Regions from separate parts of the Streptococcus sp. FDAARGOS_192 genome, predicted to be linked through region 3. Evidence: predicted binding sites of a transcription regulator. Region 3 holds the regulator's gene; each other region holds the start of a gene.
What was found. Region 3 encodes Rex, which represses fermentation and respiration genes when NADH is low (regulators of the CRP and FNR family bind a similar motif). Its sites were predicted from a motif close to TTGTGAANTANTTCACAA; they were not measured.
Positions count from the first base shown of each region.

Region 1: a site for Rex is predicted at 4,622-4,639, ahead of lpdA (dihydrolipoyl dehydrogenase). Genes of this name have one in related genera too.
Region 2: a site for Rex is predicted at 1,683-1,700, ahead of pflB (formate C-acetyltransferase). Genes of this name have one in related genera too.
Region 4: a site for Rex is predicted at 6,111-6,128, ahead of adhE (bifunctional acetaldehyde-CoA/alcohol dehydrogenase). Genes of this name have one in related genera too.

Region 1 is NZ_CP020431.2:303,590-311,837, reverse strand. It holds gene A6J31_RS02615 (dihydrolipoamide acetyltransferase family protein) at 1-890, opposite strand, end outside; gene A6J31_RS02610 (alpha-ketoacid dehydrogenase subunit beta) at 901-1,932, opposite strand; gene A6J31_RS02605 (thiamine pyrophosphate-dependent dehydrogenase E1 component subunit alpha) at 1,949-3,022, opposite strand; gene lpdA (dihydrolipoyl dehydrogenase) at 3,127-4,467, opposite strand; gene A6J31_RS02595 (CsbD family protein) at 5,034-5,237, opposite strand; gene A6J31_RS02590 (GlsB/YeaQ/YmgE family stress response membrane protein) at 5,492-5,731, opposite strand; gene A6J31_RS02585 (DUF389 domain-containing protein) at 6,431-7,456, shown strand; gene A6J31_RS02580 (diacylglycerol/lipid kinase family protein) at 7,560-8,248, shown strand, end outside.
Region 2 is NZ_CP020431.2:1,454,346-1,462,593, forward strand. It holds gene A6J31_RS07470 (peptidase) at 1-427, opposite strand, end outside; gene dinB (DNA polymerase IV) at 544-1,650, opposite strand; gene pflB (formate C-acetyltransferase) at 1,918-4,230, shown strand; gene A6J31_RS07485 (carbonic anhydrase) at 4,493-5,275, shown strand; gene A6J31_RS07490 (GNAT family N-acetyltransferase) at 5,361-5,813, shown strand; gene A6J31_RS11525 (hypothetical protein) at 5,830-6,492, opposite strand; gene A6J31_RS07495 (hypothetical protein) at 6,580-7,083, opposite strand; gene A6J31_RS07500 (serine hydrolase domain-containing protein) at 7,187-8,131, opposite strand; gene A6J31_RS07505 (CppA family protein) at 8,131-8,248, opposite strand, start outside.
Region 3 is NZ_CP020431.2:1,250,370-1,258,617, reverse strand. It holds gene A6J31_RS06485 (ABC transporter permease) at 1-483, shown strand, start outside; gene A6J31_RS06480 (polysaccharide ABC transporter ATP-binding protein) at 483-1,685, shown strand; gene A6J31_RS06475 (rhamnan synthesis F family protein) at 1,686-3,329, shown strand; gene radC (RadC family protein) at 3,373-4,059, shown strand; gene A6J31_RS06465 (gamma-glutamyl-gamma-aminobutyrate hydrolase family protein) at 4,116-4,811, opposite strand; gene A6J31_RS06460 (redox-sensing transcriptional repressor Rex) at 4,804-5,463, opposite strand; gene A6J31_RS06455 (DUF1831 domain-containing protein) at 5,605-5,952, opposite strand; gene A6J31_RS06450 (cysteine desulfurase family protein) at 5,954-7,066, opposite strand; gene A6J31_RS06445 (ribose-phosphate diphosphokinase) at 7,070-8,041, opposite strand.
Region 4 is NZ_CP020431.2:1,709,970-1,718,217, forward strand. It holds gene thrC (threonine synthase) at 1-1,334, opposite strand, end outside; gene A6J31_RS08755 (hypothetical protein) at 1,494-2,471, opposite strand; gene A6J31_RS08760 (hypothetical protein) at 2,497-3,342, opposite strand; gene adhE (bifunctional acetaldehyde-CoA/alcohol dehydrogenase) at 3,503-6,091, opposite strand; gene A6J31_RS08770 (M13 family metallopeptidase) at 6,231-8,126, opposite strand; gene treC (alpha,alpha-phosphotrehalase) at 8,208-8,248, opposite strand, start outside.

The DNA of each region.
Region 1 (8,248 bases), 950 kb from region 3:
AAAGTCATACGGTCTGCGTCTCGAATCACAGGGACAACCAAACCATCATCCAAAGCTGTTGCCATACCAATATGAATGCGTTCTTGAATCTGATGAACGCCCCCGCCATACCAAGCATTCAAAGATGGAAAATCTCTCAAAGCTTTGGTTACTGCTTTAGTTAATAGAGTTGTAATACCTAGTTCACCATTTTCAAGTGGAGTATGGACCTTGGCCTTAAGTTCTTTACGGAATTTCAAAAGCTCAGTTAAATCAGCCTTACGATGGAGTGTCAATTGAGCAGAAGAATGAAGACTGCTCATCATACGTTCGGCAATAATCTTACGCATGCCTTCGAGTCCCTCACCGTATTGGACTGAGGTCATAGCTTGTGGTAGAGGTTCTACAACCTTATCAACAACAAGACTTGGTTGGTAAGCTTCTACATCACGTCTTGTAATACGACCATTTCCACCTGTCCCTTTAATAAGGGAGATATCATAGCCTTTCTCAACAGCCATCTTACGAGCCACCGGTGTAATGAAAATGCGTTCACCACTAGTACGAGCTATAGGTGCTGTAGTAGATTTAGGACTAGACGGTGTTGAATCTTTAGCGACTTCAGTTGGAGTTTCCTCTTGTGCAGGAGCCTCTTGGGTTCCTACATCCTCTCCTTCCTGACCAACCCATCCAACGACTTCCTTACATTTAACTGTAACACCTTCACCATGCACAATGTCTAGAACAACCCCAGAAGCAGGGGATTCGACTTCACTAGTCAATTTTTCAGAACTAATTTCTAATAAAGGCTGACCACTTGTTACTGTATCACCAACTTGGACCAACCACTTTTGAATGAGTCCTTCAGTCATGGTTAGGCCGAGCTTGGGCATTAAAATTTCTGTTGCCATAAGCGCCCTCCTATCCTTTCAAGTCCTGAATCAATTCATCAGCTACTTTCAAAACCTTATCCGCATCAGGAATATAGGCTTGTTCTAAGTTTGTCGCAAATGGAACAGGAGTATTTGGTGCACAAACACATTTCACTGGTCCATCAAGATAATCAAAAGCTTTATCTGAAACTACAGATGCAATATCAGTTGCAGTATTGTTATGTGGATTTGCCTCATCCACAATAATTAAACGACCAGTTTTCTTCACGGAATTTAACACTGTTTCTTCATCCCATGGAGCAACTGTACGAAGATCAATCACTTCTACAGAAATGTTGTCTTTTGCCAAGCGGTCGGCGACCTCATAGGCTACATACAACATCTTACCAATTGTCACAATTGTTAAATCCTTACCTTCTCTACGAACGGCAGCCTTACCAATTGGTACAGTATAGTATTCTTCTGGCACTTCCCCTTTTAATCCATATAAAGTCTTGTCCTCAGAAAAGATAACTACATTATCATCCTCTATTGATGCTAGGAGTAATCCTTTGGCATCATAAGGGGTAGCAGGAACGACCACCTTAATACCAGGAATCGATCCAAATAAACCGTAATAGGATCCAGAGTGTTGCGCCGCAGCTGAAGCTCCTGCCCCGTGCATAGTACGAACAACCATGGGAACTTTAGCTTTACCGCCAAACATGTAACGCATCTTAGATGCCTGTCCTAATAGGGCATCAAAACAGAATCCAATAAAATCATTAAACATCAACTCTGGTACAGGCCTTAGTCCCGTAAGCGCCATTCCAACCGAAGCTGATAAATAGCCGTGCTCAGAAATCGGAGTATCAATAACTCGTTCCCTGCCATATTTCGGCATCAATCCTCGTGTGATACCCATGACACCGCCCCAGGCATCCTCATTATTATTTTCTAAGTGTTCAACATTAACACCACCTGCGATATCCTCTCCTAGGAGAACAACTCGCTCGTCTCTTTCCATGGCTTGATCGAGCCCTTCATTGATGGCTTTCATAAATAATGTTTCTCTAGTCATTATGAATCCTCCTCAATCAGTCTGCAAATACGTCTTCGTAGAGAGCTTCTTCTTTTGGAATTGGGCTCTCTTGAGCAAAGTGGATTGCATCTTCAACATCTTTTTGTGATTGGGCAACAATCTCATCCAATTCATCTTGGCTAAGGATACCCTTTTCAGTTACCAGGTCACGAAATACTTCCAAGGCATCCACATCTGCCCATTCTTTTTCGATTCCATCTGGTGCTTTGTATTTTTGCTCATCTCCTTCGAAATGGCCATGGTTACGATAAGTAATAGCTTCAATTAACGTTGGACCATCTCCACGACGCGCACGTTCAACGGCCTCTTTAGCCACTTGATAAACAGCAAATAAGTCCTTACCATTAACGCGAACTCCAGGCATATTGTAAGCTTGTGCACGTTCAGCAATTGTTGGAGAACCTGATGAATACCATTGTGGTGTTGATTCTGCAAAAAGGTTGTTTTCATTTACAAATACCACAGGTAGATTCCAAATAGAGGCCATGTTTAAGCACTCATGAAAATTACCTTCATTGGCAGCACCATCACCAAAGAAACATACAGCAACATCATCAGTCTTTAGATATTTGTTGCGCATAGCAGCCCCAGTCGCAAGACCAAAGCCTCCGCCTACCATACCATTAGCACCAAGGATTCCTTTATCCAAGTCAGCGATATGCATAGAGCCACCCTTACCTTTACCAAGCCCAGTAGACTTACCAAAGATTTCAGCCATCATTTTTTTAAGGTCTCCACCTTTAGCCACACAGTGTCCATGTCCTCGATGTGTGCTAGTAATGTAGTCTTTATCAGTCAAGTTAGCACATACCCCAGTCGCAATAGCTTCCTCACCTGAGTAAAGGTGAACAAATCCTGGAATTTGACCGATTGAAAAGAAATGTCGTGCATTTTCTTCAAAATTTCGAATATCCCACATAGTCTTATACATGGATTTAGCCTCTTCTTTTGAAACATTTTCCACACCAAGATCATGGGCAGTTTGAACCTTAACTTCTTCCTTGGTTAAGGTTTGTCCCTGATGTTTTTCTTTCATTAGGGCTTGTGGCAATTCTTGATAATGTGTCATATTGTTTCCTCCTTCTATAGAGAGCTTTATAAAAAACAAATATTATTGACAGATATACAGATTTGAAAAAATGAGAATGGCTGTGCTAAACCTATCCATCGACCTTAGGATCTTAAAACCAGTCTTGCAACTTCCTGAACCAACTCAGAAATTGTTGGATGTGCAAAAATTGTCTTATCAAGCTGATCAAGTGTTCCTTCAGCATCTTTCAAGACAATCAAGGATTGTAGAATATCAGTTGCATGTGGACCAACGATAACGGCACCTAATAGTAGGTGATAGCGTTTTTCGGAGACAATTTTAACAAAACCTTTTGCTGAATTAGACGCAATGGCTCGACCATTATAAACATAAGGAAGTTGACCAACTGATATATCATATCCTTGTTGTACCGCCTCCTCTTCTGACAAGCCAAAGGAAGCAATCTCCGGCGTTGTAAAGAGCGACCGTGGAACACTTGAATTATCAACCGGTTCCTCAGCCTGACGACAAATGGCTCGAACAGCTTTGATTCCCTCGCTACTAGCAACATGAGCTAACATATATCCAGGAATCAAATCCCCAATCGCATAAACACCTGATTGAGATGACTCGTAATAACTATCTACCTTAATAAAGCCTTTTTCGGTCAGCTCCAAGCCCATCATTTGGGCTAACTCAATATTTGGCTTACGCCCTGTTGCTACAAGTAAGTTATCATAAGAGTAGGACTTCCCATCTGCTAAAATTACAGCATTTTCTTTAACCCTATCTATGCTAACTCCCTCCAGAATAGTAATTCCAAGTTGTTCCATCTTTTCTCTAATAATGGAACGTGCTTCGTCATCTTCAGTTGCTAAAATTGTTGGTGCAACCTCTATCACTGTCACATCCACACCAAGTGGAGCCATGGCAAAAGCTAACTCAACGGAAATAATACCTCCACCAATGATAACCAAACGTTGAGGAAGTTCCTTTAAGTTGAAAAAGCTATCTGTTGTCAAATAGTTAACATCGTTAATACCAGGAATAGGAGGAATAAATGGATGACTCCCCGTCGCCAAAATAACAGACTTACCTGAGACTCTTTCACCATTAACTTGGAAGGTTTTATCAGAAATATAAGCTGCCTCACCTTCAATATAGGTGATACCTAATTGTTTAAAACTTGATTGAATACCAGACTGTAGTGTTGCTACGACTTGATCTTTGCGAGCAACAAGTTTTTGAAAATCAAGATTATCATTTAAAACGGTCACTCCATACTGAGAGGCTTCTTTAGCAGCTAATAGCCAATGGGCATGTTCAAGATAGGCTTTAGATGGGATACAGCCAACGTTCAAACAGGTGCCACCTATGGAGTTTTTCTCAATGACAGTTACCTTTTTACCTAAACGGGCAGCTTCTTCAGCAGCAACATAACCACCAGGACCTGCCCCTATAATGAGAATATCACATTGACTCAAAACAATACTCCTTTCTAGAATGGAAGTCGGCTGTTAGCCGAACCACTTCAAGTAGGACAAAAACTCGGAGATATTTGAAAGCGCTTTCTATGCTTCAATTATAAAACTAATACTTATGAAAATCAAGTAATTCACTGAAAATGTGATGTTTTGGTGGTGAAAACATTCACAAGTGATGCAAACGTTTGCCATTCTCTAATCTGGATGATGTTAGCACTTATACTTTGCTGATTTGTATAAAAACTAGAAAAATACAAATCTCCCCCAATCATTAAATAATTCTTCAAAATGTTATAAAAAACACTCTAGCCTCTATAGCTTGGATAAAACTATAGAAATTAGAGTGCTTTTACTATTAGAAAGAATATGTATATGGAGTTAAAAAGGAATTTGAATTAATCTAAAGAAAGTTGATTTTTCAACTGAATAATATTATAAGAATATCGATTTGTAGTTATTTTGAAAGTAATCTTATAAGTGAGTAATTAGGAGTAGAATATGACAACTCTATTTTTTTGTAGAGTAGCTTTTGTAGCTTTTATGTGAAAAATCAATTGACTATTTAATTATTTATCGTCCTTTTTAATCATATTTTTCACACCTTCGATAGCTCCTTCAACAGCATCTTTGGCATCTTCGGCAACTTCTTTCACTTTTGAGACTGCTTTTTCAGCAGCACCCTCTTTTTCTGTTTTTTTATCACCAGTTACTTTTCCGAAACCTTCTTTAATAGCGCCTTTAGCTTGGTTAAGTTTTTCTTCTACTGACATAATTTTATCCTCCTTTGGACATAAAGATTTTTAAATATGAACGCTCTTAAACAATACATTCAAATTTTTAAGTATAACAAGATAAGTTAAATTATAGCTTTTGTGTTGAAGTCGAGTCATAAACAGCTTGAACACCCTCACTAATGTTATCTTTATTTGCTGATAAACCATTAGCTAGTCCATGTTTACCACTTTTTTAATTTATCGGCACTAAGTTTGAGTTGATTGGAGTCTTCCTGTCGAAATATTGAAAATTATTCTTTTTTTCCTAAGAAAAATGATACTACTGCAACAACAATAACTGCCCCTAAAATTGATGGAACTAAGGCCATTCCAGCTAGTCTAGGCCCCCAAGAACCGAAGAGTGACTGTCCAACAGATGAACCAATTAAACCTGCAAAGATATTGGCAATTATTCCCATGGAACCTCCCTTTTTAGTGATTCCACCAGCAATAAAACCTATAAAGCCTCCGACAATAATAGCCCAAAGCATAATGTCTCCCCCTTTCTAAATAGAGGAAAGTTAGATTGTTTGGAAAATCAAACCATCTAAAGAGTTACATTTTAGCTAAAACATTTTTTATATTAATCTTAACAATCATAAGATTAATGTTAGTATATACCTGTTAATAACAGTATAAGTTAATCAAATTGATAAGTCAATGAAAATGTTTGCGCTTACACAAAAATAGACATAAAAACCATCATCGACCTTTGCAATCGCTTGCATAGTTTTACAATTTCACTTATCTCATTTTTTTATTAAAAATCTACAAATACTTCTACTATTATTAGGCCTTCCTCTAAATGGATTGATTTATGAATAAAAAGTTTGATTAAACTGGTACATTCATATGATTGATTAGCATTTTAGTCACAAAATAAAATAGCCCTAAGACGTTCGAGTGACGAAAGTAAAAATAAAATGTATAATTGAGACATGTAAACCCTTACACATTTTTCTTTAAATAGTAAGTATCTAACAAAATAGTATAAATAATACACCAAACACTCCATCACTTTCAGTAGGAGTTTAAAATTAATATGGAGTAGTGAATTGATTACAAATTGAAAGTAGAATATAAAACACGCCCACGTAAAGAAGTTACAATAATAATGACCAATGATTTAGATACGTCGTCAAAGAGTGAGCTTAAAAAGTTGACTATAGTAACAAAAAGGGAGTACTGTTATGGAAAAAGTTTTGAAGGATGGTAAACTTTATTCTCTCATAGAATTTAGGGACAAAATCTATGAGGATTTAGATTTATCAAAAAGTGACTTAACCACTTTATTGTGTGCGATATTGATTGCATCTATTGGTTTGAATATGAATTCTATTCCAACAATTATAGGGGCAATGTTGATTTCTCCATTGATGACACCTATCCTTGGAGTAGGTTTTGCGTTAGCAATATTAGATACAAAACTTCTCAAAAAATCGTTTAAAGTTCTTTTTATTCAAGTTGCAGTAAGCCTCTTAGCCTCTACACTTTATTTTTTAATTTCGCCCATTTCTTATGCAAGTACGGAAATTATTGCTAGAACTTCGCCCACAATTTGGGACGTTGTAATAGCATTCGTCGGTGGATTAGCCGGCATTATTGGAGCACGAAAGAAAGAAGCTAATAACATTGTTCCTGGTGTCGCCATTGCAACTGCTCTTATGCCACCTGTTTGTACCGTGGGGTATTCTATTGCCACAGGAAATCTTGAGTATATGATAGGGGCGTCATATTTGTTCTCCATTAACTGCAGTTTTATTATGATTGCTACATATATTGGCACTAATGTGATGATGGTTAATAATCCTTATGTTAAACATAATCGTGAAGCCTCTAAAATGCGAAAAATATTAATTCTAGTCTCGCTTGTTCTTATTATTCCAAGTTTAGCTTCTGCAACTACCTTAGTTAGAGATACGCTAATCAATGAGTCTATCAATAATTATCTATCTGATCAATTTGAAAACCATACTATTTTGAAAAAGAAATATAGTAAAGAAAACAATACACTAAAGCTAACTATTTCAGGTAAGTATCTTTCAGAAGCTGAGTTACAAAGTATCATTAACAAACAAAATGAATATGGTTTGAAAAATATCTCGATTCAGGTTTCACAATTAACAAATGATAGATTAACTGAAAAAGAATTAGTCGACTACATCATTCAATATAAAAACGATGATGATCTTCAACAAATAGAAAAGGATAAGTAAAAAGAATCCCCAAATAACAACAAGTAATGTGAGATATTAATTTGATAAGCATAAGAAACCGTTGAAAAGTATTGTCACTAGTAGTCCATAGGAGAAAATATCAATGAAAAAAGTAATGATAATTATTAATCCAACTTCTGGAGGAGAAACAGCATTAGATTATAAAGAGAGCTTGGAGAATAAGGCTAAAGAGTATTTTGATTATGTTGAAACTAAGATTACGCAAAAAGCCAAAGATGCAACTCAATTTGCTGAAAAAGCCTCTAAAGAAAAATATGATGCAGTAATTGTTTTTGGTGGAGACGGTACTGTAAATGAGGTTATTTCAGGGATTGCTGAAAAAAATCACATTCCAAAACTTGGGATTATTCCTGGTGGAACTGGTAATTTAATCACTAAGCTATTAGAAATCAACCAAAATATTGATCAAGCGATTGAAGAACTTGATTTCAATTTTACTAAAACCATTGATGTTGGAAAAGCTAATCAAAATTATTTTGGCTATATTTTTAGTGTTGGATCTTTACCAGAAGCTATTCATAACGTTGATATTGAAGATAAAACAAAGTACGGTATCTTTGCATATGCAATCAATACGATGAAGTCCGTTGTGGAAGACGATGTATTTAATATTCGTATTGAAAGCGAAAATGGCAATTATGAAGGTGAAGCTAGTCAGGTCTTAGTTCTTCTATCTAATTACTATGCAGACAAAAAACTATTTGATGAAAATACAGATGGATATGGAAATATCTTGATTTTAAAAGATGCATCCATCATTTCTAAATTATC
Region 2 (8,248 bases), 200 kb from region 3:
CTGTCGCATCATTTCCCTTAACTTTGACATCCTTCAGCTTATAGTCCTGAATCTTACCAATCATATTACGACGAACCTTAAGGAACTTAGAAAGTACTTGAGTTGGTGTCTTGGCATCATAGCCTTCAATGTATTTAAACGTATACTTTTCTTCCGGTGTATACCCCTTCTCTTCAATAGTGTCTGCAACCTGTTTTTCAAAGACATTCGTTTCAGTCCATGTTTCGTAATTTTCTCCGTAGAGTTTTGAAAAACCGTTACTTGATTTTCCAAGCATGGTGTCAATCAAAATCGTCGCATCAGCCTTGGCACGTTCTGTCGGTGTTGGTGTGGCCTTTTTCTTTTCCGCTGGCTTGTTTGACGCACAGGCTACGAGAATCAGACAAGCTGCTAGGACGAGTCCTAAGTAAGTAAACAGTTTTTTCATTAAGATTATTCCCTCATTTCTATTGGTTACTATTTAAGATAGCATAGGTCTGATGATTCTTCAAGGTCACTTTTCAGGGTATGAAGCAAAACTCTACCTATTATATTGTTTTTAAATCATGACTCCAAATCATCCAAATCTAACTGCCTGCCCTCTTGGTCTTCCAAACCTGTCAGGGTAACACCTAAGAGACGAACACCACTGCTATTTTCCTCCAGCTGGTCGAAAATGGTGTGAGCAATCCTTTCGATGGTGTCGAAATCCTGGGTCGATTTGTCCAAGGTCATACGCTTGGTTAAGGTTGAGAAATCCGAATAACGGACCTTGATGACAATAATTCGACCGACTTTTTTAGTTTTCTGAGCACTTTCAGCCACCCGTCTAGCATTCTTAGTCAACTCAGCCTTGATATCATCTTCATTATAAAGAAGTTTGCCATAGGTTCGCTCACTTCCGATAGATTTACGGACGCGATTGGGCCTAACAGGACTATTGGAAATCCCTCTAGCCTTACGAAAGAGATCAAATCCGAAGCGTCCAAAACGATCAATCAGCGTCATCTCAGGAATCTTCAGAAGATCGGCACCGGTGTATATTTCCATGTCATGAAGACGTTCAACTGACTTTTTACCTACCCCATGAAACTTTTCAATAGGTAGCTTTTCCAAAAATTCCTGAGCCTCCTCTGGAAGCACCACCGTCAAACCAGCAGGCTTTTGAAAATCAGAGGCTAGTTTGGCGATAAATTTATTGTAGGAAACGCCTGCTGAACAAGTCAGGTGAAGTTCCTGCCAAATATCATACTGGATAAGTTTGGCTATCTTAACCGCCGATTTGATACCAAGTTTATTTATCGTCACATCAAGATAGGCTTCGTCGATAGACATAGGCTCTACCAAGTCGGTATAGCGTTTAAAAATCTCACGAATCTGCATTCCTACCTCTCTGTAATGACTATAATTTCCTGAGATAAAGACAGCATTAGGACAACGTTCATAGGCTTCCTTAGAAGACATGGCCGAATGGACACCATATTTTCTAGCCTCGTAATTACAGGTTGATACCACACCACGACCCCCTGTTTTTCTAGGATCGTGACCGATAATAACCGGTTTGTCCTTAAGACTGGGGTCATCCCTCATCTCGACCTGAGCAAAAAAGGCGTCCATGTCAATATGGATGATTTTCCGACTGGTATCATTTATTAGAGGAAACTCTAACATGGCTCCCTGCCTCCTTTCTCAGATTTATCTCATTGTAAAGCTTTTCACATAAAACTTTGGGACTACAAAGCATTCTCCCCTTATGATACCAAAATCTACCAAAAAACAGAAATTTATAATACAGATTTGTCGTTTTCAAAACTGTATTATAAAAGAATGTCTCTAAAAACACAGTTTTAAAGTTGTGTAAGCGGTTACTGTGTGATAGAATACTTCTAGAGAATGTAACAGATAATTTTGTTACTAGAATTATAGGAGATTCAAACTATGGCAACGGTTAAAACCAACACAGATGTTTTTGAAAAAGCGTGGGAAGGCTTTAAAGGAACTGACTGGAAAGAAAAAGCTAGCGTTTCACGTTTCGTTCAAGCAAACTACACACCTTATGATGGTGACGAAAGCTTCCTTGCAGGACCAACTGAACGCTCTCTAAAAATTAAAAAAATCGTAGATGAAACTAAAGCAGGCTATGAAGCTGAAGGACGCTTCCCAATGGATACTCGTCCAACTTCAATCGCTGACATTGACGCAGGATACATTTCAAAAGAAGATGAACTTATCTATGGTATCCAAAATGATGAGCTCTTTAAATTGAACTTCATGCCTAAAGGTGGTATCCGTATGGCGGAAACTGCTTTGAAAGAACACGGTTATGAACCAGACCCAGCTGTACACGAAATTTTCACAAAATACGTGACTACAGTTAACGATGGTATCTTCCGTGCTTACACTTCAAACATCCGTCGTGCACGTCACGCTCACACAGTTACTGGTCTTCCAGATGCTTACTCACGTGGACGTATCATCGGGGTTTACGCTCGTCTTGCCCTCTACGGTGCTGACTACTTGATGCAAGAAAAAGTTAACGACTGGAATGCTATCAAAGAAATCGACGAAGAAACTATCCGTCTTCGTGAAGAAGTTAACCTTCAATACCAAGCACTTCAAGACGTTGTTCGCCTTGGTGACCTTTATGGTGTAGATGTTCGTCGTCCAGCCTTCGATACTAAAGAAGCTATCCAATGGACAAACATTGCTTTCATGGCAGTATGTCGTGTAATCAACGGTGCCGCTACTTCACTTGGTCGTGTGCCAATCGTCCTTGACGTATACGCAGAACGTGACCTTGCTCGTGGTACTTACACTGAATCAGAAATCCAAGAATTCGTTGATGATTTCGTTATGAAACTTCGTACAGTTAAGTTTGCTCGTACAAAAGCTTACGACCAATTGTACTCAGGTGACCCAACATTCATCACAACTTCTATGGCTGGTATGGGTGCTGACGGACGTCACCGTGTTACTAAGATGGACTACCGTTTCTTGAACACTCTTGATAACATCGGTAACTCTCCAGAACCAAACTTGACAGTTCTTTGGACTGACAAATTGCCTTACTCATTCCGTCGCTACTGTATGCACATGAGCCACAAACACTCTTCTATCCAATACGAAGGTGTAACTACTATGGCTAAAGACGGATACGGTGAAATGAGCTGTATCTCATGTTGTGTATCACCACTTGACCCAGAAAACGAAGAACAACGTCACAACATCCAATACTTCGGTGCTCGTGTTAACGTACTTAAAGCCCTTCTTACTGGTTTGAACGGTGGTTACGACGATGTTCATAAAGACTACAAAGTATTTGATATCGATCCAATCCGTGATGAAGTTCTTGACTTTGACACTGTTAAAGCTAACTTCGAAAAATCTCTTGACTGGTTGACTGACACTTACGTAGATGCCCTTAACATCATCCACTACATGACTGATAAGTACAACTATGAAGCTGTTCAAATGGCCTTCTTGCCAACTAAACAACGTGCTAACATGGGATTCGGTATCTGTGGTTTCGCAAATACTGTTGATACATTGTCAGCAATCAAATACGCTACAGTTAAACCAATCCGTGACGAAGATGGCTACATCTACGACTACGAAACAATCGGTGAATACCCACGTTGGGGTGAAGATGACCCACGTTCAAACGAATTGGCAGAATGGTTGATTGAAGCTTACACTACTCGTCTTCGTAGCCACAAACTCTACAAAGATGCAGAAGCTACAGTTTCACTTCTTACAATCACTTCTAACGTTGCTTACTCTAAACAAACTGGTAACTCTCCAGTTCACAAAGGGGTATACCTCAACGAAGATGGTTCAGTGAACTTGTCTAAATTGGAATTCTTCTCACCAGGTGCTAACCCATCTAACAAAGCTAAAGGTGGATGGTTGCAAAACTTGAACTCACTTGCAAGCCTTGACTTCGGTTATGCAGCTGACGGTATCTCACTTACTACTCAAGTATCGCCTCGTGCCCTTGGTAAGACTCACGACGAACAAGTTGACAACCTCGTAACTATCCTTGACGGATACTTCGAAAACGGTGGACAACACGTTAACTTGAACGTTATGGACTTGTCAGACGTTTACGAAAAGATTATGAGCGGTGAAGATGTTATCGTACGTATCTCTGGATACTGTGTAAACACTAAATACCTCACTCCAGAACAAAAAACTGAATTGACACAACGTGTCTTCCACGAAGTTCTTTCAATGGACGACGCTTTGGGATAAAATAACTAAAGAGCTCGCAATAGCGGGTTCTTTTATTTTTGCCAAAAACTAGTTTTCATTATATTTTTCTAAATCTGCTATCATTTACATTTGACTTTTCATCAGATTAGCTATAAAAATAGAGCGTTTCCGTTTGGTATCTCCAAACGCTTCCTTCTCAGAAGCACCTTAGAGAAACGATACTCAATGACTGTTAAACGGATGGTTTCTAATAACACGTAGACTATCATTGTTATAAGATTAAAGAGTATAAGGAGGACAAATGAATAAGAAAAGTTTTAAGATAATTGGATTAGTCTCTCTCGTAGCAAGCACTGTCCTACTCGTAGCCTGCCAGTCTGATACAAAAAACGAATCCTCAAAGTCCAAGGACGTTCAATGGGGTTATACTGGTGCTACTGGTCCAGACCATTGGGATGACCTTTCTAAAGATTATGAACTCAGCAAAAATGGTAAAGAACAATCTCCGATCAATATCACCGGAGCTGAGGACGTTGATCTTCCAGAACTAAACCTTAATAATCAAGAATCAGAAGCTCAAGTTGAAAATAACGGGCATACGATTGAAGTCAGTTTTAAAAATCCAAAGAATACCCTAACGATTGGTGATGATGTCTATAAATTACAGCAGTTTCATTTTCACGCACCTAGTGAGAATGAAATTGATGGTCAGACTTATCCTCTAGAGGGGCACTTCGTCTATAAGACAGATAATGGAAAAATCACAGTTATCTCAGTTCTCTATAATTATGGCGATGAAAATCAAGCCTTAAAACAAATCTGGGATAAAATGCCTCAGGCGGCCAATACAGAAACCGAGCTTCCTCAGGCTATATCACTAGACGATTTCTATCCTGAAGACAAGGACTACTACAACTTCGAAGGTTCCTTGACAACACCTCCATGTACTGAGGGTGTTAACTGGATTGTCTTCAAGAATCAAGAAACCGTTAGCAAAGAACAAGTGGAAAAATTCACCCAAACCCTTGGATTTGAAAATAACCGCCCTATCCAAGATACAAACGGTCGAAAAATTAAAGAATAAAACAAGATCAAAAGCTTGATGATACCTCCTCGCATCGAGCTTTTTTTCATTGACAACTAACTATAGACTTTGTTACACTTGCCCTATGATTATCAAACATACAAGAGACACACTCTCAGAAACTTACCTCGATGCCGTAGCCATCCGAAACACTGTTTTTGTAAAGGGTCAAGGCGTTCCTCGCTCCATCGAGATTGATGCGAATGAAGCCTACTGCATCCACTTTGTTCTATATGATGACAAAGGCAAGGCTGCAGCAACCGTACGCCTACTACCGAATAAAGACTTGACTCAGGTCACCCTTCAACGTATGGCGGTGCTCGATGCCTACCAAGGTCAAGGTCTAGGGAGCATTCTCCTAAAAGAAGTTGAAGATTTTGCACAAGAACAAGGCTTCCAGACTATTTCTCTCCATGCTCAACTCGGTGCACTTAAGTTCTACCTCAATAATGGCTATCAAGAAGTCGGTAACATCTTTGAAGAAGCTGGTATCCAACACATTACTGTTGAAAAATCCTTAATAAGTAAAAAAGCTTAAGCAGTTGACCTACTGCTTAAGCTTCTTCTTTTGTCGCAAATATAGGATAACCATGCTCGACAGCTAGAACTGTCACATTTTTTCTAGCTTTTAATGTCTCTGTGATTTTTTTCCAGCTACGATTTCCCATAATGATAACGATCATCGTTACCATATAAACTAAAAAAGCAGGATATCTAGCAAAGTCGGTAAATGTCAATTTTAAGGACTCCAGAATTTTCCTGAGTATAAAGGCGTAACCAATCACAATATGAGTGAGTCCACAAAAGTACCCTAAACCTATAAGCAAATACTCTATTTGAAGCTTCTTGGAACGCCTCTTGTAGAGCAACTTATAGTCTTGACCATACTTTTCAAACACAGGAAAATGAATATCAAACCCTCTTCTCATACGAAGGACTTTTAAATCGGGTTGGGCACGATACCCAAGGCAATGAATCAGTTTGTATAGTAGTTCTCTTATCAAAATATAAAAAGAAATAATAGGGTTAGATAACAAGCTAATAAATACCAAAACTACAAAAGAGTCTACATCTCTATCGGTCGTCAAAAAAATGATCACCACTGTAAAACACATACCACAGACAAAGAGACTACTCCCGTTAAGCATGCAAAAGAGCAGACTCAGAAACCAGGAGACAAATCTACTTTGTTTAGGTGGCTTAAGCGACCGTTGCATTATGAACTCCTTCTTCATGATTCCAATCAAAACATGGTAATTTTTGATTAACTTGGTGAGCCCTTCGTATAAGCTTCACTTTAGTCTTTATTTCTTTAGAAAAATAGGGTAAAAATACTCCTCTGAGATAACTTTTAAGTTAAAATAACGGACAAAGTGACTTTTCAGATGTATGAGCCATCTTACAGAAAAAATCAAAACACCACATAAGAGCAAGAAGAGTATATAGCCAACTTTTCCTAAGGTGAAGCTATAACCGATTAGAACGACTAAGATGATTAAGAGATAGAGTCTACCAAGAGTCGCTAGGAAATAAAGAAATTGATGTCTAAGAGAGCGCTTATCATATAGTATTTTGTAGGCATCTGTCGTTTTTTCAAAAAATACTATATATGACGTTCTACCTCGGTAATCCTCTTCTCCAAAGGGGCGGGCATGGTAACCACAGAAATGAAAAAGTTTAAATAAGATGCCATTCCACATCCTATAAAATGTCACAACCAAAAGTATGACAGCAATAACTTTTGGAATATCCACCTCTTGCCCGACCTGACCAACACCAAATAGATGCTTCAGCCATACAAATGTCACATAAGAAAAGACTATCAAACATATCTTCAAAAAGATAAACAATTGTGTCGCCCCGACACTAATCTCACCTTCTAGAGGATTAAAAGATGCCCCTCTTCTATTTTTATTTGTCAGAATGTACCAACTCCTTCTTCATTATCTCAATTAAAACATCTCTGTCCTTAATCCATTGAGCTCTCTCATCCTTGTAGTAAGTACGATTACTGAGGAAGATCGCCGCACGTTGAGCTGGGATATTGATAAGCACAAAGGTACCTGTATAACCAGTATGAAGAATCCACTCTCCTTGAAGGTCCCAAGCGACACTGCGTTCCTTATTGGATTGGCTGATATTTTGCGTCAGATTTTTAGCAAAATCGTCCGCCAAATAATGGTTAACAAAAATCTCTAAGTCTTTTAGGGTTGAAAAGAGACCTGCCGAACCCGTATGTTCTTTGAGAACTCGAGCCTTGGGATCATGAACAGTCCCACCCGGAACCCCCTCAACCGTTGGAACAGCAACCTCAACTGGTCCAAACCCTGTTTCAGACATACCAAACGGTTGGAAAATTTCGGAGTCAAAAAGCTTATCCAGTGTTTGTCCAGAGACTTTCTCAAGCATCAAGCCTAGGAGAATAAAATTAATATCTGTATACAAGAAAGGTTTATCAGCCTTAACTTTGATGGCATTAATAGCAGCAATCAAGCCAGCTTGGTCTAAGTCATCACGATTTGGAATAAAAGGATCAATTCCGCTACTGTGAGAAAGAAGCTGACGAAGGGTCAGCGTCTTATCCACCACTTCAGGATAATAGGTCGATAGTTTCTCATCCAAGTCCAATTTTCCCGCTTGTAAGTAGAATAGACAGAGAGTCCCAACTCCGACTACCTTGGAAACACTAGCCAGATCATAGGTCAGTCCTGGAACTACCGGAATAGTTCCATCCTGAGTTCCTAGATAATGCTCCTGCCAATCTTGTCCATCATAAAGTGCAAGGCTGGCACCCGGAAAGATGTCAGCCTTGATGTAGTCTGTAATTGTTGACAATGTTTGTTGAAAATTAGTCATTACTTTGTAAACCAAACCTCAATATTGCTCATGTCAGTGAGTGCGAGCAAGTTTCCTTTGCTGTCTAGGTAACTAGAGAACTGTTCTTTTTCAAGTTTATCATGCAAGGCAACTAAG
Region 3 (8,248 bases):
GTGCTAGGAGCAGCGATTAATTTCTTGATTAACCTAGTGGTTGTTTTCGTATTTGCCTTGATTAACCATGTTCCGATTGGTTTCAATACTTTGGTTATCATTCCTCTCTTTATTGAGGTGCTATTGATGGCAATGGGAGTTGCTTTTATTCTATCAGCACTCTTTGTTAAATACCGTGATATTGGTCCAGTTTGGGAAGTAGTACTTCAAGCTGGTATGTATGCGAGCCCAATTATCTATTCCATCACTTACCTTCTTCAAAGAAATCAAGAGTTTGTTGCAAAGATTATGATGCTTAATCCGATTGCCCAGATTTTACAGGATATGCGTCATTTTATCATTGACCCAGTTAACCCAAGAGGATGGGATATTATTAACAATAAGTTGATTGCTTTTGTTCCTTATGCGATTCCTGTAGTGATTTTTATCATTGGTTTCCTTGTCTTTAATCGAAATGCGAAACGATTTGCGGAGATTCTATAATGTCAAATAATATTGCTGTAAAAGTAGATCATGTAAGTAAGTATTTTAAATTACCAACTGAGGCGAGTCAGAGTTTGAGAACGACTCTAGTCAATCGCTTTAAAGGAATTAAAGGGTATACTGAACAACATGTCTTAAAAGATATTTCATTTGAAGTTGAAAAGGGTGATTTCTATGGAATTGTTGGACGTAATGGTTCTGGTAAATCAACACTTCTAAAAATTATTTCTGAGATTTATGTCCCAGAAAAAGGTAAGGTTACCATTGATGGTAAGCTGGTATCTTTCATTGAGCTTGGGGTTGGGTTTAATCCGGAATTAACTGGTCGTGAGAATGTCTATATGAATGGTGCCATGCTTGGTTTTTCAACAGAAGAAGTAGATGCCATGTATGATGACATTGTAGACTTTGCTGAACTTCATGATTTCATGAATCAAAAGTTGAAGAACTACTCAAGTGGTATGCAGGTTCGTCTAGCCTTTTCAGTTGCTATCAAGGCTCAAGGTGATATTCTTATCTTGGATGAAGTCTTAGCCGTAGGTGACGAGGCCTTCCAACGTAAGTGTAATGACTATTTCATGGAACGTAAGCAATCTGGAAAGACAACTATCTTAGTTACCCATGACATGTCAGCAGTTAAAAAATACTGTAATAAAGCAGTTTTAATTGAACATGGTTTAGTCAAAGTTGTAGGTGACCCAGATGAAGTTGCTAACCAATATAGCTTTGATAATGCTGCTGGTCAAAAGGTTTCAAACGATGACGTTGTTGTTGAAAATCCTAAAATCACTGATTTACAAGTAAAACTCTTGAATGATAATATTATCAGTCCTGATCAAGATATTTCATTTGAGATTTCATATGATGTCAATGAGGATATTGAGACCTATATTGCCTTTTCATTGACAGATATTGACCGTGGTATCTGGATTTATAATGACAATTCCATGGACAATAAAACGAGTGGTTCTGGAAGAAAAACACTCACATATAAATGTAGTCTTGCCCATCTTAATAACATTAAGCTTAAGCTTCAGGTTTCTGTTCGAGATAAGGACGATCAGATGATTGCTTTTGCTGATTCAGATAACTCACCAGTTATTCTCTTGAATCGAACTGATATTGAAGATGATGATAAGTCTGCTAAAGATTCTGCAACTGGTATGGTTCAGAGAAATGGAAAATGGGAGATTCAAGAATAAATGAAACGTCTCTTATTGTATGTTCATTATAATAAGTACGACGAATTAAGTGGTCATGTGCTCTACCAATTGGAGCAACTTCGACCACTTTTTTCTAAACTTATTGTGATTTCAAATAGTCAACTAACGGAATCGGCAACATTAACTCTCAAAGAGCTTGGCATAGATGAAGTTATCCAGAGAGAGAATCTGGGCTTTGATTTTGCAGCTTGGAGAGATGGTATGGCTCATGTTGGATTCGAACATTTAACAGACTTCGATTCGGTTACACTCATGAATGATACTTGCTTTGGTCCTCTTTGGGATTTGTCTAACATAGTTGAAGGATTTGAACAACGACAGAATGTTGATTTTTGGGGGATGACGAATTTTAGAAAGACCAAATATTTCGATGAGCATCTGCAAAGTTATTTTATATCTTTCAAAAAACATGTTGTCGATTCAGAAACCTTTCAACAATTTTGGACTTCTATAAAGACTTTTACCGATGTTCAAGATGTTATTGATAATTATGAAACTAGGGTTACTAGTGTTCTTCTTGAGGCGGGGTATCGTTATGATGCTGTCTTTAATACTATTGATGCAGAGGCAGAAGACTTAATTCACCCTGATTTTTCTTACTATAGACCGATAAGTACACTTGAACATAAGGTACCGTTCATTAAACTAAAAGCATTTACTGACAATGAAAAAAAGGGAAGACTACTTTTAGACTATATTACTAAGCTATCGGCATATCCAGTAGCACTAATTAAGTCCCATCTTAACAGCTACCATTCGCCAGATAGCTTAGTCATTTTAGATGAAAAAATCATCGAACCCTCATTTCATTCGGTAAGTGGGAAAGGCTATCATTCGGCTATCCATGTACATATTAGTGACCTTGAGAGACTAAAAGTTTTCTCTGATAAAAAGTTATCTGCCTTTTATTATTTCACTTTATCAAGCCATTTGGATAAAAATATCGTTGAGAACACCTTATTAAATAGCTTTGATAAAGATAGATTTCAGCTAGTCTCTCAAAGATTTGATAATCATTACCATGCCTTAGTATCCTTGGCATCTCAGCTTAGCGAGTATGACTTTGTTGGGCATTTTCACACAGAAGACTTTGGAAATGAGGGCAAACTTGTTGATGAAACTACAAGACATGCTCTAGTGGATATGCTTTCAGATGAAGAGAAGGTAGTATCAATCTTTGATCATTTTCCAGAGGTTGGACTTGTTTTTGCTGATTTGTCAAAAGAACTTTATTGGACCGATGCAATTGGTGCCTTAAATCAAGAACAGACAGTTAAATTAACTAACGAATGTCAAAAAGTAATCAATCATTCGCTTCATGTTTTTCAAGGTTTTATGTGGCTGTCAAAAGATTTTCTGGAAAACATTATTCTAAAGGATGAGCATATTTTCTATGACTTTGACGAAAATACTCTCCCTTATCTTTTCTATCGAAAAGCCTGGGATGTAGGAATTGATTATCGTATTATTACTTCAGAGGAAATATCTTTTGCAGAACGGTATAAGATTCATCTTATTGAAATGTCACAGGTGGCAGAACCACTGACCTTAAAGAGTAAATTTTCAGCATATCGAAAAGCCTTGTTAAAGAAGTTAGGTTTAAAAAAATCTTCAGCTGTTTAACTTCCCCTCCCACTTACGAATAGGTAAGTAGGAGGTTTTTCTTATGTATAGTATTGTATCTGAGGAGGCGGGGCTTTTGCCTCGTGAGCGACTCTTGCAGAAGGGAGCAGAGGTTTTATCGGACCAGGAGCTGTTGGCGATAGTGCTGCGGACAGGGACCAAGTCTGAGTCGGTCTTATCTATGGCCAATCGTATTTTGAAAGGGATGACGAGTTTGGCGGATTTGTCTCGTTTGTCCTTGAATGAGCTTCAGGAGATTCCTGGTATTGGGCGTGTGAAGTCTATTGAGCTCAAGGCTATGGTGGAGTTGGCTAAGCGGATTGAGAAGGCTGAGTTGTCTCGTTCTGAGCAGATTATGTCCAGTCAGCAGGTGGCTCGTCGTATGATGTTGGATATTGGGGACAAGCCTCAGGAGCATCTGGTGGCTATCTATTTGGATACGCAGAACCGTATTATTCAGCAAAAGACGGTTTTTATTGGTGGGGTCCGTCGTTCGATTGCTGAGCCACGTGAGATTTTACATTATGCCTGTCATCTGATGGCAACGTCTTTGATTGTGGTTCACAATCATCCTTCGGGGGAAGCCTATCCTAGTCGTAATGATATTGATTTTACTCAAAAGATTAAGCGGTCCTGTGATGACTTAGGGATTTGTCTGCTTGATCATCTGATTGTTGGCAAATCGACCTATTATTCCTTTCGTGAGGAGAGGGAGGATTTTGAGCTTTAGATTGAGCCGATGGAATAAAGACAAGAAAAAGCAACTGAGTGCAGTCTCAGTTGCTTTTAAAGTTCGTTAACGACGTATTCAAAGAGTTTGAGGTCTTCTTCACGTTTGTCTAGGAGAAGCTCTGGGTGCCACTGTACACCAAGAAAGCGAAGGTCTGGACTATTTGACTCAACAGCTTCGACTGTGTTGTCCTCAGGATCACGCGCAATGACACGAAGGTCAGAGGCCAAGTGTTTGATACTTTGATGGTGGAAGGAGTTGATAGAGGTTTCACTTCCGTAGATTTCTGCCAACTTACTGTTCTCATCAACAATCATCTCATGGTAGAGGTAATCAGATGGCTTGTCCTGCCAGTGATGCTCAATATCTTGATGGAGGCTACCACCTAGTGCGACATTCATGAGTTGGGTACCGCGACAGATTGAAAAGATGGGTTTCTTCTGCTTAGTGGCTTCCTCGATGAGTGCCATTTCAAAGATATCTCGTTCGAGGAAGAAGTCATCTTCACTGGCATGGTTCTCTTCGTTGTAGAATTTAGGGTCAACGTTTTGCCCACCGATCAGGATAAGCTTATCAATCATGGAGATGTAGGTCTTGGCTTCCGAAGGATCGGATACTGGTAGTAGGATTGCTAGGCCACCGGCTCTTTGAACTCCTTCTACAAAGCCAGATGGGGCATAGGACCAGTTGATGTCTTCATGGGCTGGATTAGGCCTTACATTGGCAGTGATTCCGATAATTGGTTTAGTCATTGTTTCTCCTCGATTTTTCTTCTTCTTTCATGAAATAGAGTAGGGTTTGTAGTTCGCTAGTCAAGTCTACATATTGAACCACCACATGGCGTGGAAGATTGAGGTTGACCGGAGAGAAGCAGAGAATGCCTTCAATTCCAGCATCAACCAAAAGATCAGCCACCTCCTGGGCCTTAACTGATGGCACTGTCAGGATGGCTGTTTTGATATCTTCTTGGGCAATCTTGTCCTTAATCTGGGAAATCCCATAGATAGGAATCTTGTCCTCAGTTTGAGTTCCAACCAATTCATTATCGTCTGTATCAAAAGCCATGACCAGCTGCATGCGGTTACGCTCTTGAAAACGGTAGTGGAGGAGGGCACGCCCGACATTACCAACACCTACGAGGAGTACCTTGGTAGTCGCATTGTCATTTAGGAGTTCAGCGAAAAATGTCATCAGCTTGTTTACGTCATAACCAAAACCACGGCGACCTAGTTCACCAAAATAGGAGAAGTCACGACGAACAGTAGCAGGGTCAATCCCAATCGCTTCAGCAATTTGTTTAGAGCTTGCTTTGTCGATATTTTCACGATGGAATCGTTTGAAAATACGATAGTAGAGAGAGAGACGTTTGGCAGTGGCGTTTGGGATGTTTTTCTCAAATGTCATTGATCGCTTTCCTTTCTTTAATTAGTATGATTCTCTTATATTTTAAGAAAAGTTTGTGAAGATTGCAACAAAATAGTGTAGATGAGGCGATATTAAAAACCTATCACATGGATAGGCTATTTCTATGTAGTAAGAAAAAATTTAGACTTCTTCTTGCTCGAAAACGTTACGATCAACCAAACTCTGCATCAAGAAGTAGAATTTCTCTTGCAAGATGTGGTGATCTTCATTTTTAAAGATATTAACGTTACGAAGGCCAGATTTGTCTGTGATAGACAATTTGAAGCCTGTCAAGTCTTTGTTAATAGTGATTTTGAGTGGGAAACCTTCGCCTGAGTTAGGCACTTTTTCGAGAAGGCGGTGCAACTCGTAGTTTCCGATTTTATTTTGCACAAAAGTCGTATCACGTAGAGTGAATTTTTTGACATTAGGACTGATGGTGTAACGGTACTTACAGTCAGTCAAATGAATGCTTTTTTCAAATGCCATGTTAGTCTCCTATGATTTGATTAAGTTTTTCTGCTAGGGCCTGGAGTTCTTCAGCGGTATTTTCCTCTGATAAACTAATGCGAATGGCTGTTTTTAGCTTGTCAGAATCCTTGCCATAGAGGGCCTGGATGACATGACTTGGATCAACAGTTCCAGCAGTACAAGCAGAACCTGTTGAGACAGCAAAGCCTGCTAGGTCTAACAAGGTTAAGAGAGGGCCGTTTTCCTTATCAGGAAAACTGATGTTGATGACGTGAGGTAGGCTAGGTCCTCCACCATTGATTTCATAAGGAATGGTAAGGGAATCTAGAAAGGCCTGACGAATCGTTTCAACATGCTGGTAATTGTCTTGGTAGTGGTCGCTAGCTTGTTTGTAAGCTGCGGTCATACCTGCAATCCCGACCAGGTTTTCAGTACTGGCACGGCGTTTTTCTTCTTGCTCACCACCGTGGAGTAGGTTGTCAAAATGCAAATCGTTATGATAGAGCAAGCCGACACCTTTAGGTCCGTGGAATTTATGGGCACTAATAGAGAGAAAATCGGCTCCAAGTTCCTCTGGGTGAATAGAAAGCTTTCCTGCTACCTGAACGGCATCGACGTGGAAGGCAGCTTGGTGATTGGCAAGCAAGTCACCAATTTCCTTAATAGGAAGTAATTGGCCAGTCTCATTATTGGCATACATAACAGAAACCAGAATGGTATCGTCACGTAAGGCATCAGCGATTTGTTGGGCAGTAATGACTTGATTTTCTGGTTGAATATAGGTTACTTCAAAACCAAAACGCTCTTCCAAGTAGGCCATGGTGTGAAGGACAGAGTGGTGTTCAATAGCAGTTGTAATCAGGTGCTTACCTTTAGATTGATTGGCTAGGGCGTAACCTTTGATAGCTGTATTGTTTCCTTCAGTCCCACCAGAAGTGAAAATAAGCTTACGAGCAGGGACTCCAAAGTGTTTGGCCATTTCTTCACGGGCTTCACGAAGTTCCTTAGAAGCCTGTCGACCGTAAGCATGGAGGCTGGATGGATTCCCAAAGGTTTCAGTCATGACATGTGTCATAGCTGAAATAGCAGCAGTATTTAAAGGAGTTGTTGCCGCATTGTCCAAATAAACCATAGCTTAGTCCTCGTTTGCAGTGTAAGCAAAGAGTGGGCTAAGTGGTTGACGTTCGAAAATACGAGTAGTAGCGTTAGCGATTAGCTTACTTGCTGAAATGTATTTAACGTTTGTAGGAACTTTTTCTTTAGTTGCAACTGAATCTGTCACCAAGATTTCTTTAATTGGGGCAGCGTTGAGGACTTCAGCAGCACCTCCTGCAAAGAGACCGTGACTAGCTACTGCATAGATGTCTTTAACGCCACCACGTTCAAGGATTTTAGCAGCTTCAGCAAACGTTTTACCAGTGTTAAGGATATCATCAACCAAGATTGCTGTTTTTCCTTCAACCTCACCGATGATGTAGCCTTCTTCACGTTCTGAATCATCTTGAGCGTAGTCAATGATAGCGATTGGTGCATCAAGGTAGTCCGCCAAGCTACGAGCACGTTTAACACCCGAGTTTTTAGGGCTAACAACGACAACATCACTTCCTGTGAATCCTTTTTTGTTGTAGTATTCAGCAAACAAAGGCATTGTGAAGAGGTTATCTACTGGGATATCGAAGAATCCTTGAACTTGGACAGCGTGAAGGTCAAGCGTCAAGAGACGATTGACACCAGCTTTAACTAGCATATTGGCAATCAATTTAGCAGTGATTGGTTCACGTGACGCAGCGATACGGTCTTGACGTGCATAACCAAAGTAAGGCATAACAACGTTGACAGAGTTAGCACTGGCACGTTTGCAGGCATCAATCATGATGAGCAATTCCCAAAGGTGGTCGTTAACAGGGTTGCTAGTAGATTGGATGATATAGATATCGTCCCCACGAACAGACTCTTCAATGTTAATCATGATTTCACCGTCAGAAAATTGACGTGAAGATACTTTACCAAGTGGCAATCCAGTAGCCTCAGCAATTTTTTCAGCAATTTCTGGGTTTGAGCTGAGCGAGAACAATTTCAATTGTGGGTTTGCTTTTTGATGTACCATGACGATGGTGACTCCTTTAAAAAAATAAGATGCTAAGCCCAGTTAGGGCTATTGTAATAAAACTACAGATAGTTCTATTTTAGCAAAAAGAAGCAGAAATTTCAGCCATCAAAGTATGATATTAGTGAAAAATACCGAACCTTTGCTAGATAAAACGCCTTTGTATGCGTTTTCAGAGAAATCTATTACCCTCTGAAGTTCTAAATA
Region 4 (8,248 bases), 460 kb from region 3:
TCCCCACTGTCTTTACCAGTGACAGCTGAAATAGCCACACGTGGGAATTTGTATGGGCTAGCTGTTGAAGCGATAACTGTAGGGGTGTGGTCATCTGTCTTTTGAACATATGCTTCGTAAACAGCTGAGGCAACCGCTGTATGAGGATCTTCGATATACTTGTTTTCATCATAGACACGTTTGATTTCAGCAGCTGTTTCATCCTCAGTTGCAAAACCTGCTACAAACAAATCAAGAATATCTTTATCTGCACCAGCCAAAGTATACTCGCCCTTAGTCACAAGTGCATCCATGAGCTCTTTAGTCTTAGCAGCATCATTACCAAGAAGGTGGAAAATCAAGCGTTCCAAGTTAGAAGATACCAAGATATCCATAGAAGGACTTGTCGTTACCTTGAAGTCACGTTTCTTGTCATAAGTACCCGTTGCGAAGAAGTCTGTGAGGACGTTATTTTCATTAGAGGCACAGATTAATTTGCCAACCGGAACACCAATCTGACGTGCATAATAAGCCGCCAAGATATTACCAAAGTTTCCTGTTGGTACTGTGAAGTTAACCTTATCTCCGTTTTGGATATGACCTGCCTTAACCAACTGCGCATAGGCATATACATAGTAAACCACTTGTGGTACCAAACGACCGACGTTCATTGAGTTAGCTGATGAGAATTGCGTATGATGAGCCAACAATTTCTCACGCAAGTCAACATCATTAAACATACGTTTCACATCGGTTTGGGCATCATCAAAGTTACCATCAATGGCAATAACGTGAGTGTTAGCTCCTGTTTGAGTGGTCATTTGCAATTCTTGGATTTTTGAAACACCGTCTTTTGGATAAAAGACAATAATTTCAGTTCCAGGAACATCTGCAAAACCAGCCATAGCAGCCTTACCAGTATCACCTGATGTCGCTGTCAAGATAACAATCTTATTATCAACACCTTGCTTTTTAGCTGATGTTGTTAGCAAGTAAGGCAAGATTGAAAGGGCCATATCTTTGAAAGCGATAGTAGAACCATGGAAAAGTTCAAGGTTGTAGTGGTTCTTAAGTTTAACTACTGGTGCAATAGCAGCTGTATCAAACTTGTCGTCATAAGCATTTGTGATACAGTAATCTAATTCCTCTTCCGTAAAATCATCCAAGAAAGCTGACAAGACCAATTTAGCAACTTCTTGGTAAGAAGCGTCTTTCAATTGATCAAAATCCAAAGCAACCTCAGGTGTTGACAATGGTGTGAACAAGCCACCATCTGTTGCCAAACCTTGAAGAATAGCTTGACTAGCAGTTACTTTATTATTTTCGTCACGTGTTGATTGGTATACAAGTGTCATGGTAAATCCTCTTTTTAGATAGTGTGTGGCTCTATTGTAGCATAATTGTCAGAATATTTCTACACGTATTGTGACTTGTGAGAAAATCATTCGGATATCACCTTATTCTCTTCCCTCAACGACATGAAAAAATCCGGAATAGCGATTCCGGATGTCATTTTAAAATTTATCTTTGGTGTCATTCTTAGTTGAGAAAGTAATATCTTTTGATTTACCATCACCACTAAGCGTTACTTTCTTGTCTTTTTTAGTAACTTTTAGCTCTTGACCTTTTTTAACATTGAGACCATCGATATCAACATCTTTGTTGACAGAAGTAACAGTCATCTTATGCCCCAAGCGACTAACCTTCCCTTTGAAAAGGGTTGTTGTTGTTTCGCCTGTCTTCGAATCATACTTTTGACCATTATCTTTCGCAGCTTTTTCAAGAGCTTCATCAAGTTCTTTTTCTATGGTTTCCTCACTATAATAGTTTTCAAAGGAATCTCCATAGAAGGCTTTAAATAAATCTCCAAAGGCTGAGAAGGACTTCTGAACCCTCTCACGATAGTCCTTGATATAGGTTTTCTTATCAAAAGTATAGCTAGCAGTCACCTTGGCATTGCTACCCTTTACTTTCATGGTTACAGCAGTATCTTTAAAGTACTTTTCAAGCTCCTTACTATCCAAGTCTGTCAAACTTTCAGACATGCTTGAGCTATACTCTCTACCTAGAGAACTACTGTACCATTTGCCATCAATATTACCTGTCACATAACGGTAAGTCATAAAGCCACCGATACATAAGAAGACAAGGACTACTGCTGACAAAACTGAGACTAGGATGCGTTTTTTCTTTTTGGGATCCATTGGTTTTTTAGGAGCCAAATTTGCCATAGCTGCTTGTCCTTCTGGAAAAGGAACTGTAGAAGGTGCAGTTGCTGTTACTACTGGTGCCGTTTCAGTTGGTAGAGGACTAGTACTTGTCTCGACGATTTCTGCCTCAACCTTAATAGGTTCAGTAGTAACTGTATCTTCAGTTTTAGCCGGTGCTTCATTAACAAACTCCCCAGCTTTCAAAGCATCCGCCATTTCCTGAACACTCGGCTTACGTCCGTTTACCGTTTCAAAATAGTCCAACCATTCTGCTCTTGTCATTTATCTTCCCCTTTAATTTCCTTTTTTATTTATTTTTTGTAAAGCTAATGTCACCAAATTCACTGTGTGCCTTGATAGTAAAACCTTCATTGTTAGGCGTATAATCTAAGACATCACCTTTTTTAAAAGCATCTGAATCTCCAGCCTTATCCACAGTGATTGTTTGCTCCCAACGGTTAATATCACCCGCGAAAGCAGTTGTTGTGACACGACCGGTTTTGGCATCATAGGTATAACTCTTTGGAAGTTCTTTCTTCACTGTCTCATCAAACTGTTTATAGTAGTCTTTTTCTGACAATGAATAACTATCAAAAACCTCCGAGAACTCCTCACCGTACTGACCTTTCAATTCAGTAACTCTACTTTTGTAAGCCTGATAAAGACCTTTACGATTGTAAACAAAGCTCACTTTTAAGTGAGCCTTATTGTCAGTAATGCTCATTGCTGTATTGATATCGGTGATAAGATCTTGACCTTGTGGTAAAGCATTACTAACTTTATTCTTAGTAGTAGCAGTGTCTTTCAGAGTGGCTAACATTTTCTCACTAAAGGTTGGGCTTGTCCAATCGCCCTCAATGCTTGCAGCTCGATAACGGTATCCCATCACGAGACAAACAATCAAAAGTATGGTGAGTATCGCTGCAATCACACCTGATACCATCCCCACAATATTCTTCGAGGTTACTGGCTCCTTTGATTCTTTTACTTGTTGACTAGGATTGAATTGAACACTCACCATCCTATCAGCATTAAACTCTTTAAACTTATTAGTCGCTCTATTCCCTGCTGTAGAAGCCATTGGTGGCCTCAATTCATGAGGCTTGAGAGGATGTGCTGTTTCACCCAAACTAAGCCCTTCTTCTTTTGTCATAGGAATCTCCTTATCTTGCTGTAAGGTTATTATAACAATTCTTAAAGCGTTTTTCTATCTTATTCGGGAAAGTCCTTTATTTTTAATTTGGATAAACACTCTAATATAGAGGATTTCTAGCAAAAAAAGTAGCCCTTATAGAGCTACTTTTGTCTATCGCTTACCCTTTGTAATCAAAGGCAATTTCGATAATTTCTTTCAATTCTGAAATAAGTGGTTCTTTCGGATTAGCTGTTGTACATTGGTCTTCATAAGCGTGTTCGGCCAAAGTATAGGCAGTGTCTTGAAGAAGTTTCTTAGTGACACCTTGTCCCTTCCAGTTCATGTCAATACCAACGGCAACACCCAATTCGTATACTTTTTGTGCCAAAACTTCAACCAATTCAGCATCTGATTGTTTGTCAGTACCCCATCCCATGAAACGAGCGATATCTGCGTAATCTTTGTCTGCACGGAAGTAGTCATATTTAGGGAACATAGCGTGTTTTTGAGGATCACGACCATTGTAACGGATAACGTGAGGCATCAAAATCGCATTAGTACGTCCGTGTGGAATGTCAAACATAGGGCCAACCTTGTGAGCGAGTGAGTGGTTGATACCAAGGAAGGCGTTGGCAAAGGCCATACCAGCCATTGTTGATGCATTATGCATTTTTTCACGTGATTCTTCATCACCAAAGCGGTAAGAATGTTCGAGATTTTCAAAAACAAGTTTAATCGCTTGAAGTGAAAGTCCACGTGTATAGTCGCTAGCCATGACTGATACATAAGATTCAATGGCGTGAGTCAAAACGTCCATACCTGTATCAGCTGTAACGCTAGCAGGCACACTCATAACCAAAGCAGGGTCAACGATAGCAATGTCCGGAGTCAAAGCATAATCTGCCAATGGGTACTTGATATGAGTTTCACTATCAGTGATAACCGCGAATGACGTTACCTCTGAACCCGTACCTGAAGTTGTTGGGATACAGATAAATGTTGTCTTCTGAGCGTAAGGAATCTTGTAAGTACGTTTACGGATATCCAAGAATTTTTGTTTAGCGCCGAAGAAGCTTACATCTGGGTGTTCAAAGAACATCCACATAGCCTTAGCAGCATCCATTGCAGAACCACCACCAAGAGCGATGATAACATCTGGTTGGAAGTCTACAAAGCGTTCCAAACCTTTGTAAACCGTATTCGTAGATGGGTTTGGCTCAACATCTGAGAAAACATCTACTGCTAGTCTGTGGCGGTTAAGTTCCAATTGGCGTTTAACCAAGTCAGCGTAACCAAACTGAACCATACCAGGGTCACAAACCAACATCACGCGCTCAGCTTCAATGTGACGCAAGTAAGTTATTGAATCTTTTTCGAAGAAGATTTTTGGTGGGACGCGAAACCATTGCATGTTATTGCGACGCTTTGACAATGTTTTGACATTCAAGAGATCAAATGAGCTAACATTGTGTGACACTGAGTTATGACCGTGTGAACCACAACCAAGAGTCAATGATGGAATCATGTTATTGTAGATATTACCGATACCACCTTCAGCTGATGGGCTATTTACCAAGACACGGCAGGCTTTCATGCGGATACCATATTGGAGTTGGAGCTCTTCATTTTCAGTGTGGATAACAGCTGTGTGTCCAAGACCACCCAAATTGAGCATGCCTTCTGCTTTTTTGAAACCATCTTCAACGCCGTCAGATTTGATAAGAGCAAGTACTGGAGACAATTTTTCCAAGGCAAGTGGGTGTTCCATTGTTGCATCTGGAATTTCTGCCAAAAGCAATTTTGTACCTGCAGGAACTTTAAGACCAGCTTTTTCAGCAATTTCAATAGCTGAGTGACCTACAATGGCACCATTTACAGCTGTACGCGCTTCATTAAGAACGACTTTTTCCAATTTAGCAATGTCAGCTTTTTTAGAAATGATGACACATTGATGTGCTTCAAATTCAGCCTTAACTTCGTCATAGATAGCTGCATCAACGATAGCTGCTTGTTCAGAAGCACAAATCATACCATTATCAAAAGTCTTTGAAACGATGATATCGTTGACAGCACGTTTAACCTTAGCATCAGCAGCAATATAAGATGGGACGTTTCCGGCTCCTACACCAAGCGCTGGTTTACCAGTTGAATAAGCAGCCTTAACCATACCAGGTCCACCAGTCGCAAGTACTGTGGCGATCTTAGGATGGTTCATCAAAAGACCAGTTGCTTCGATAGATGGCTCTTCAATCCACTGGATGCAGTCCTTAGGTGCACCTGCTTCAATAGCTGCATCACGGACGATACGAGCTGCCTCTGCAGATGATTTCTGAGCTGATGGGTGGAAGGCAAAAATGATAGAGTTACGTGTCTTAAGAGCAATAAGTGCTTTGAAAATGGTTGTTGAAGTTGGGTTAGTTGTTGGTGTAACCCCACAGATAACACCGACCGGCTCAGCAATAGAAACCAAGCCTTGTTCTTTATCTTCAGCAATAACGCCTACAGTTTTGTCATATTTAATACTATTCCAAATGTATTCAGAAGCATACATGTTCTTGATGGCTTTATCTTCATAAATACCGCGCCCTGTTTCATCAACGGCCAATTTAGCCAAATACATGTGTTTATCTAGGGCAGCAATCGCAGCTTGGTGAACAATATGGTCCACTTGCTCCTGCGTAAAGTTAGCCATAGCATCAAGGGCTTCAACACCCTTTGTTGCCAATTCATCAATTACTGTTTGAACATCTTTAGTTTGTTTAGTCATATGAAACTCCTTTGAATACTTGTTAAAAACTTCACAAGCTTTAACACAAGTATATTATAGCGTTTTCTAGTCGTTATGTAAACCCTTACAACGACAAAAATAAAGAAATCCATCCATTTTTGGACAGATTTCATCATTATTACCAAATAATCACACGATCTTCTGGGGCACGCCACATGCCATCGCCTTCTTTGACATCAAATTCCTTGTGGAATTCGTCGAAGTTGCTCACGATAACATTGGTGCGCCATTTAGCTGGAGCATGCACATCCACGCTAGCTAACATTTGCATGTATTCTTCACGTGCTTTCATACGCCAGATTGTCGCAAAATTAACAAAGAACTCACGAACTGAAAAATCCTTATCTCGTTTAGCGGCCTCTAAGGCACAGGCTACACCACCGAGGTCAGCAACATTCTCAGAAACAGTCAATTTACCATTGACCTTGGCACCATAAGAGTCCAAGCCCTCAAACTGATCCACAATCTTGTCAGTACGTTCCTTAAAGGCTGCATAGTCTTCTTCAGTCCACCAGTTCTTAAGACTACCATTCTCATCAAAGGAAGCTCCGTTTGTATCAAAGGCATGGGAAATCTCGTGAGCAATGACAGCACCAATACCACCGTAGTTGGCTGATGACGATTGGTGAAGGTCATAGAAAGGTGCTTGAAGGATAGCTGCTGGGAAAACAATTTGGTTCTGCTGTGGATCATAGTAAGCATTAACCATGTGGGCAGGCATATGCCACTCACTACGATCAACAGGTTGATTCCACTTGCTCCAACTATGTGCAACTGAAATTTCGACTAACTTCTGTGCATTCTCAACAAGTGACAAGTTCTCATCAATAATCTTCTTATCATATGTCTCAGGTAGTTTTTCTGGATAACCGATATGAGGTGTGATGACATTGAGTTTCGTAATAGCCTTTTCACGTGTCTCAGGAGCCAACCAATCTGCTGTTTGAAGGCGTGATTTATAAACATCAATCATAGTTGCCACCTTCGCTTCAACATCTGCTTTTGCTTCTGGAGAGAATTTTTCACCTGCATACCAAAGTCCAAGAGCCTGATTGTAAGGTCCTTGTGCCAAATAGTAGGCTCCTTTTTTCTTGTCCCAGGCTTGTGGTGTTCCTGAAAGCGCACGACCATATTTTCCAAATAGAACACGAAGTTCGTCTGTCAAATAGGCATTCCAAATTGTCGTAGCATCGATAAGTAGGCTCGCCTTAAGTAGCTCCCAATTATCTTCTGAATAATATTCTGCCGCAAATTCTGTCCAGAAGCGCTCTTCAGGAACGATAACTTTATCAGGAACTTGTCCCAAGATTTCTGTGAAGATGTTATCAAGTGGGAGTTCCGGTGCTAGCTTGGTAAAGTCTTCCCAATCATATGGGTGGTAGAGTTCCACATACTCGGAAGATTCTTCACTCGAAAGGACATACTTAGCCAACTTAGCATCAAGGGCGATAACCTTGTCCAAGATATCTTTGATTTCTTCAGCTGTAAAGCCATATTTCTCAAGGAGTTCTTCTTCCATTTCACGCCAAATTCCTAAAAGCTCCTTGCCCTTCTCATTATCCTCAGTGTAATAGGTTGTATCAGGTAAAATAATACTTGGCGCTGCTGCCCAGAGGACATTTAATTGAGCATTCATAAAGTCTGGAGATACACCGAATGGGAACGCATTAGGTTTACCAGACATCTCGTACTCAGCAATTTTCGAAGCAAATTCTGAGAATGAGGAAAGCTTCTTGTATTCTTCAATCCAAGGTTTAACAGGCTCGATACCCAATGCCTCACGTTTGTCAAAGTCCGCAGCCATACGGTGAAACTTAATGAAGTTTTGTAGAATAGCATTGTCTGGAATATTCTCTCCTGCCAACCACTGATCCGTCGTTTCAAGCATAAGGTCTTCAATTTCATCTGCTAAATCTGAGAAACCACCTGTACGTGGCTTATCATCGGGAATCACTGCTGTTTTTTCCCACTCACCATTAATCGCATGGTAAAAATCATCTTGTAAGCGTGTCATTACACTTCCTCCATCAACATTAAAAGTGCTTTCATTATAACAAAATTCCCCAGCAAAAGCATTTACTGAGGAAAGTTTGGCTTATTTTACTAAGATTGCTAGGGTTTGATAAGGCTTAAAAC